Regions from separate parts of the Polaromonas sp. P2_G11 genome, predicted to be linked through region 2. Evidence: riboswitches for the same ligand, from Rfam matches in the RefSeq annotation. Region 2 holds a riboswitch; the other holds the start of a gene.
What was found. A riboswitch is a leader RNA that binds a small molecule or an ion and turns the genes downstream of it on or off. The one in region 2 is predicted to bind glycine.
Positions count from the first base shown of each region.

Region 1 (3,843 bases), 1.3 Mb from region 2:
GCGCGGGCGTCAACTACACCCGCTTCAGTGCGGTCAGCCTGCCGGCTGGCGTGGACATCAAACGCAGCAGCTGGGGCCCGGCGCTGCAGGTCGGCGTGGACATTCCCCTCGGCAAGCAGCTGTCCCTGAACTTCGACCTGAAGAAGGTCTACATCCGCACCGACGTGTCCGCGGGCGGCGCCAACATCGGCACGTTCAAGGCCGACCCGATGTTGTTGGGTGTGGGGCTTGGCTGGCGGTTTTGAGCAGAAAAGGGTGAGACGCCCAAACTTGCGCGTCTCTTCTCGCGGGCGCTTGCGGCGGCGCGGGTTCAGGCCTTTGCCATCCCCGGCAACGCCATCACACGCCCCGGCGCCGCCATCCCCGTAAATGCAAAGTCGACTTCCGGCACGCGCCCGCTCACGATGTCCGCAATCGCCGCGCCCGAGCCGCAGGCATGCGTCCAGCCCAGCGTGCCGTGGCCCGTGTTGAGGAAGACATTGGAGGCCTTGCTTTTGCCGATGTAAGGCACATTGCTCGGTGTGGCCGGCCGCAGGCCCGTCCAGAACTGCGCGCCTTCGCCGTCCGTCATGTCGGGAAAGAGTTGTTTTACACGGCGCACGATGGCGTTGCAGCGCACCAGGTTCAGCTCGGTGTTGTAGCCATTAAGCTCGGCCGTGCCGGCAATGCGCAAGCGGTTGCCAAAGCGCGAGAACACCAGCTTGTATTCGTCATCCGTCAGGCTGACCTGATAGGAAGCGGCTTCGTTGATCACTGGCAGCGTGACCGAGTAACCCTTGGCCGGGTAGATGCGCAGGCTTTGCCCCAGCACCTTGGCCCACTGCGCGCTGAAGGCGCCCAGGCACATCACATACGCATCGGCTTTCAGCATCTCGACCTTGCCGCCGGCCTCGCCGCTGCCCATCGCCACCTGCACGCCATTGAGCTGCCCCTGCGCGGCGTCCAGGCCCAGCACCGTGGTGTTGTACAAAAATTTCACACCGGCCTGCTCGCAACGCGCAGCCAGCGCGGCGGTAAAAGCGCGGGCGTCACCCGATTCATCGCTGGGTGTCATGCTGCCGCCCACGATGCTGCCGCGGCATTGCGCCAGTGCGGGCTCAATCGCCACACATTCGTCGGCCGTCTTCATGTCGAGCTCGCAGCCGTGCTCGCGCATGATGCGTGCGGGCTCCTGCGCCGCGTCGTACTCGGCCTGGCTGGTATAGAAGTGCAGGATGCCCTTGGTCTGCGCGTTGTACAGCAGGCCCAGCTCGGCGCGCAGTTTTTGCAGCGCGCCGCGGCTGTACATGCCCAGGTTCACGATCTGCTTGATGTTTTGTGCCGTACGCGCGGGCGTGCAGTTGCGCAAAAACTCCAGCCCCCACAGCCACTGGTTCACATCGGCGCGCAGCCTGAAGAGCAGAGGCGCATCTTCACGCGCCAGCCATTGCAAGACCTTGAGCGGCGCGCCCGGGTTGGCCCAGGGTTCCGCATGGCTCACCGATATTTGCCCGCCGTTGGCAAAACTGGTTTCCATCGCGGCCGCGTTGCGGCGCTCCACCACCGTTACTTCATGGCCGCGTTGCGCCAAATACCAGGCCGTGGTGATACCCGTGACACCAGCTCCCAAAACCATGACTTTCATGACGATTCCTTTTCATTCAAGCAGAACATTGCAGTTGCGCAAGTGCAATGCCTTGGGGTGCTTGAATCAAAAAGAAACGTGGCAACCGCCAAGCCATCACATGCTTGCGGCCGCTTCCACTGTCCTTGTTACCTGAGAGATTCAGCCGCTGCTTTGATGTCGATGACAAGCTTCGGCTTTGCTCCTTCGGTGCGCTGCACCTTGCGTGCGGCGTCTCTCCAGACGGCTGTGTGTTCCGGGCAGTACGGGACCTGAGCGATTATGGAAGTTTGCGCCTTCGGTGGCTGCCTTGTGGGGCAGCGCTCTCCTGCTTGAACGGGTTTGAATTTACCACCGAAGCCTGTTTTGCCAAGCGTGAATAGGGCGTTCAGTACAGGTCTAGCGGGTTGATTCAGCGGCTTAATAGTAGGAAGCAGGGCGGCTCAGCCTTAGCTGGCCGCGTTCACAAACGCGGCTTTGGCATCGGTATAGGCCTCGCGGTCACCCGGGTGCCTGGCCGCCAGTTCCGCCTTGAGCGCGGCATAGCGCGCCGCCAGCGCCGGGTCCGAACGCAGGGCGTCGCGAAAACGCAGGCGCTGCGCCCACACCTCGCCGCCGTGCACCACCAGGTGCAGGTGATGCGTGCGCCGCCCCTCTGCCCAGCGCATCAGCCATTTGCGGTCAGACAGCGAGGCATTGAATTCAGCGGAGGTCGTGTAGCCGTTGGCGCACAGCGGCGCCAGAAGCGCTTCAGCCGCCGCGATTGATTCCACACCGGCCAGCATGTCAATCACCGGTTTGGCCGCCAGGCCGGGCACGGCCGTGCTGCCGATGTGCTGGATGTCGATCAGGCGGGCCGGCAGCTGGGGGGAGAGCGCAAGCAGGCGGTCCCGCTCAGCCACAAACTGCTGGGGCCAGGCCGGGTTGTAGGCCTGCAAGACCACTTCCTCGTGGATAGCGGCAAGCAGCGATTCCTGGTCAGTCATGCGCGTGACGGCTGGCAGGTTGTTGTGCAGGGGCAAAAAACGCTGTGCGACACGCCAGAATCCTTTGCGGGGTCATTTTTAAGGCGGTTTTAAGCATAAAAAAGGCCATTTGCCCAATCAGTAATTGCGCGAGCAGCTATTAAAACAATAGCAACCAGAAATCCCCACGGCTGCGAATGGGGCGGTCTGCATTTCATTCACCTGAGCGCCAGCACAGCTTTGCGCGCCTGTGCCAGCCGCTCTTCCAGATAGGCACCATAAAAGTCGACAGACGCCAGGCCGACCAGCCGTTCCGCCAGGTCTTGCCCGGCCGGGCCCAGAAACAGCACCGTGGGGGTGAAGCCGGCCTTCCATGCCGCAACCTGGGCGGCGGCCGTCGTCACCTGGCCGTCAAAGCCGGTCAGCGGTGTCGCGCGGTCGCTGATGTTGAGCTGCCAGGCGTGCAGGCTGCCATCGCGTTGCCCCGGCAACAGGTAGTTGCGCCGCACCAGTTCGCAGAAGGGGCAGCCGGGCAGGCTGACCAACAGCACCAGTGGTTCATTTTTGGCGAAGGCGATTCCAGCGGCCGCCGGCAAAGAGGCCGGCACAGGCAGGGCCGTGTCTTTGGCCAGCGCGAGCTGGGGCACGGCCAGCCCGGCTGCCAGCACGGCAGTGAACTGGCGGCGGCTCACCAGGGTCATTCAGCGCTTTCCAGCAAAATCTTCGTCAGCGCAGCCGGTTCGCTGATCATGGGGTCATGGCCGGTCTTGATCTCCACCACGCGCGAATTCGGCAGCCATGCACCGTCCCAGAACTTGGCGTCCTTCACGCGCAGCCGGCTCGGCTCAATCGTGGCCAGTGCCGGCTGCGTGCAGCTGACAAAGGTGCGCGGCACAGCGGCCACGCGCTTCACGTCAAAGTCCAGCGGTGCCTGGTAGGTATTGCCGGGGTGCGGCGTCTGTCGGCGCTTGACCCATTCACGGTCGGCATCGTGCAGGCCGAACACCTCCGGGTCGGGCGCCGGAAAGCTGAAGCTGGGTGAAGCTTGCGCCGCCGCCATGCGCTGCTGCTGCGTGGCGCTGGCCTGCGTGCTGCTCCAGCTCTCGCCGGGCTTGGGCACCACCGCATCCACATACACCAGGTGCTTGATGCGGTCGGGCATGCGGTCAGTGACGGCCGTGCCGATCATGCCGGCATAGGAATGCACCGCGAGCGTCACCTCGTGCAGCTCTTCCGCTTCGATCAGGTTGATCACGTCGTTGATGTGCGTGTCCA
Region 1 is NZ_JBFUFE010000001.1:1,338,658-1,342,500, reverse strand. It holds gene AC1DWQ_RS06520 (OmpW/AlkL family protein) at 1-245, shown strand, start outside; gene AC1DWQ_RS06515 (D-amino acid dehydrogenase) at 311-1,624, opposite strand; glycine riboswitch at 1,735-1,856, opposite strand; gene AC1DWQ_RS06510 (GrpB family protein) at 2,053-2,589, opposite strand; gene AC1DWQ_RS06505 (thioredoxin domain-containing protein) at 2,787-3,269, opposite strand; gene AC1DWQ_RS06500 (alpha/beta fold hydrolase) at 3,266-3,843, opposite strand, start outside.
Region 1: another riboswitch for glycine. It lies ahead of AC1DWQ_RS06515 (D-amino acid dehydrogenase); the one in region 2 lies ahead of gcvT (glycine cleavage system aminomethyltransferase GcvT).

Region 2 (3,843 bases):
GATGCTGTTCGTGCACCTGTACTGCCGCTGGAAGGGCTGGGGCAAACAGGACGGTGACGGCCGCCTGAGCTTTGGTAAGGCGACCTGGCAGGCGGGCTGGGCATTGCTGATGCCGGTGATTATTCTGGGCGGGATTTATGGCGGAATTTTCACGCCGACCGAAGCCTCTGCCGTGGCGGTGTTTTATGCGCTGGTCGTGGGCATCGTGATCTACCGCGAGATCAAGCTGGCCGACCTGTACGTCATCCTGCGCAAATCGGTGCTCTCCAGTGCCGTGATCATGTTCATCATCGCCAATGCCGGGTTGTTCGCCTTCCTGATCACCCGGGCCGGCGTGCCGGACGCCATAGGCCACTGGCTGGAAGCCGTGCTGCAGTCGCCCGCCCTCTTCCTGTTGGGCGTCAACGCGGCGCTATTCATCATCGGCATGTTCATTGAAACCAGCGCAGCCATCATCGTGCTGGCGCCCATCCTGGCGCCAGTGGCAGTGCATTTCGGCATTGACCCGGTGCACTTCGGGCTGGTGATGGTGGTCAACCTTGCGCTGGGCATGATCACGCCGCCATTCGGCGTGAACCTGTTTGCAGCCTGCACCGTCGCCAGGATATCGCTGGACCGCATCGTGACCCACCTGCTCCCGTTTGTATTGGTGATACTGGCTTGCCTGATGGTGATCACTTACGTCCCGCAGCTGTCGCTGGCTCTGCGGGATCTCGTCTACGCAAAATAGCTTTTCGGACAGGATTCACGAGGCTGTCATTTTCAGCAGCCATGCTCGGGGTTTCATTTCAGGATGAAATCCATGCAGCTTCACAAAACCGACCGTGCCCGTGCCGAGCTCAAGCCCGGCGTGAGAACGCTAGGCCAGCGCGAGCGCACCCTGCTGCTGATGGCCGACGGCAGCAAGTCGGCCCAGGACTTCCGCCCGCTGTTTGAGGGCGACGGCGAAGCCATTGCCCTGCGCCTTTTGCGCGACGGCTTTCTGGAAGCCCATCCCGGCAAGACGTCCGCGCCGGCAAAAAACCCTGCGCCTGCACCCGCCCAAACACTCACGCCGGCGCAGTTACAGAACTTTCCCAGCCCCGAAACCACCCAGGCCATTCAGGTCTCTGCCGATCAATTTGAAGGCAAGCGCTCGCTTGCCACAACCCGGATGTTCCTGTTCGACATCTGCGAACGCATGTTCGCCCGGCGCAACCCGGAGATGGCCGAGCGCTTTCGCGAAGCGCTGCGCAATGCCAAAGACCGCGAGACCATGCTCAGCGCCTCGCGCGAAATGATCGAGGAAATCGAAAAAATCGCGGGCCACGAGCGCGCCGACTCCATCAGCGAGCGCATCGCCATGCTGCTGCCGCAGCACCAGGCCGCCTGATCGAGCCGACAGCGGCTTCCGTTACACTCAGCGGTGTCAGGAGAGAGTTTTCCTCGCGAAAACCGCCGAAGGCGCACGAGCACCCGGGGGGCACCCCCCTTGAGTAGCACTGAACGCTCAGGCAAAAGGACTGGCAACCGCCCTGCGGCGCACCACGCGGCAAGGCGTTCCCTACTGGAGAGAGGCCGCCTTTCACGGGCAGCCCACCGAAGGAGCAAGCCTGCATCGCCGGGTGAATCTCTCAGGTAAAGTGGACAGCAGGGGCAGCCCATGGATTGAGAACAAGTTCTTGCCATGACCGTGTTTGCCCCCTGGAGAATGCCTTGTCCGATTCGTCCACCTCTTCCGCCGCCCCCGAAACCTTGTTGAAAACGCCCCTGCATGACCTGCATGTGGAGCTTGGCGCGCGCATGGTGCCTTTCGCGGGCTATTCGATGCCAGTGCAGTACCCCGCGGGCCTGATGGCGGAACACCACCACACACGCCAGGCTGCCGGCCTTTTTGACGTGTCCCACATGGGCCAGCTACGCCTGGTGGGTGCTGATGCCGCAGTCGCGCTGGAATCCCTGATACCCGTTGATGTGATCGACCTGCCCGCCGGCAAGCAGCGCTACGGCCTGCTGTTGAACGACGACGGCGGCATCATCGACGACCTGATGTTCTTCAACCGTGACTATGCGAACGGCGGCGACCTGTTTGTCATCGTCAACGGTGCGTGCAAGGCGGGCGACATCGCGCACATCCAGGCCAAAATCGGTTCGCGCTGCGAAGTCATCCCCATGCCCGAGATGGCTCTGATGGCACTGCAGGGCCCGCAGGCCGTCACGGCCTTGCAGCGACTGGCGCCAGGCGTCGAAAAGCTGGTGTTCATGACCGGCGGGCGCTTCACCGTGGCCGGCTGCGACTGCTTCATCACCCGCAGCGGCTACACCGGTGAAGATGGCTTTGAAGTCTCGGTGCCTGCTTCGCAAGCTGACGCACTCGCACGCGCGCTGCTCGCGCAACCTGAAGTCAAACCCATCGGCCTGGGCGCGCGCAATTCGCTGCGGCTGGAAGCGGGCCTGTGCCTCTATGGCAACGACATTGACACCACCACCACGCCGGTGGAGGCCAACCTCAACTGGGCCATGCAAAAGATCCGCCGCACGGGTGGCGCACGTGCCGGCGGCTTTCCGGGTGCGGACAAAATCCTGGCCCAACTGGCAGACCCCGCCCTACTCACCCGCAAGCGTATCGGCCTGGTGGCGCTGGAGCGCGTTCCTGTACGCGACCACACCGAACTGCAAAGCACCGACGGCATGGCTATCGGCGAAGTCACCAGCGGTTTGTTGGGCCCCACCATCAACCAGCCCGTCGCCATGGGTTACATCAAACCTGAGTTCGCTGCGCTAGGCACACGCGTGAACGCCATCGTGCGCGGCAAGCCGGTGCCCATGGAAGTGGTCGCCATGCCTTTCGTTCCCGCCCGCTACTACCGCGGTTAAGCACCAGATCAAGCTCCCCGTTTTATTCACCCCACTCAACCCCTGGAGAACCTCATGACCGTCAAATACACCGAAGACCACGAATGGGTCAAGATTGAAGGCAACGTCGCCACCGTCGGCATCACCGTGCATGCGCAGGATGCGCTGGGCGATGTGGTGTTTGTGGACCTGCCGGCTGTCGGCACCACCTTCGCCCAGAAAGAAACCGCCGGTGTTGTCGAATCCGTCAAGGCCGCGGCCGACGTGTATATGCCCTTGAGTGGCGAAGTCACCGAAATCAACGAAGCCCTAAGAGACGACCCGTCTCTCGCTAACAGCGACCCGATGGGCGCCGGCTGGTTTTTCAAAGTCAAGCTGTCCGACCCAACGCAGCTTGACGCGCTGATGGACGAAACCCGCTACACCGCTTTCGCTGCCTGATTTTCTGACCGATTCTTTTTTCTGACTCCTGGCTGCCAAGCCTGACACGGGACCCGACATGTTGATGCAAACCGCCAAGCCCCTGGGCGACCTTGAAAACCCCGCCGAATTCATCGCCCGCCACATCGGCATCGATGACGCCGACGAAGTACACATGCTCAGCATCGTGGGCTCGGCTTCGCGCCGCGCGCTGGTGGAAGGCATCGTTCCGCGCTCGATTGCGCGCAGCACGGCCATGGCGATCCCCGCGCCTGTCACAGAGGCTGCCGCGCTCAAGCAGCTCAAGGCCATCGCGGCCAAGAACCAGGTGTTCAAGAATTTCATCGGCCAGGGCTACTACGGCACCTACACGCCAGGCGTGATCCTGCGCAACATCCTCGAGAACCCCGCCTGGTACACGGCTTACACGCCTTACCAGGCCGAGATCTCGCAGGGCCGCATGGAAGCGCTGATCAACTTCCAGACCATGGTCTGCGACCTGACCGGCATGCCGATCGCCAACGCCTCCATGCTCGACGAAGCCACCGCCGCCGCCGAAGCCATGACGCTGGCCAAGCGCAGTGTAAA
Region 2 is NZ_JBFUFE010000001.1:82,867-86,709, forward strand. It holds gene AC1DWQ_RS00410 (TRAP transporter large permease) at 1-730, shown strand, start outside; gene AC1DWQ_RS00415 (hypothetical protein) at 803-1,372, shown strand; glycine riboswitch at 1,400-1,515, shown strand; glycine riboswitch at 1,537-1,640, shown strand; gene gcvT (glycine cleavage system aminomethyltransferase GcvT) at 1,696-2,856, shown strand; gene gcvH (glycine cleavage system protein GcvH) at 2,911-3,276, shown strand; gene gcvP (aminomethyl-transferring glycine dehydrogenase) at 3,335-3,843, shown strand, end outside.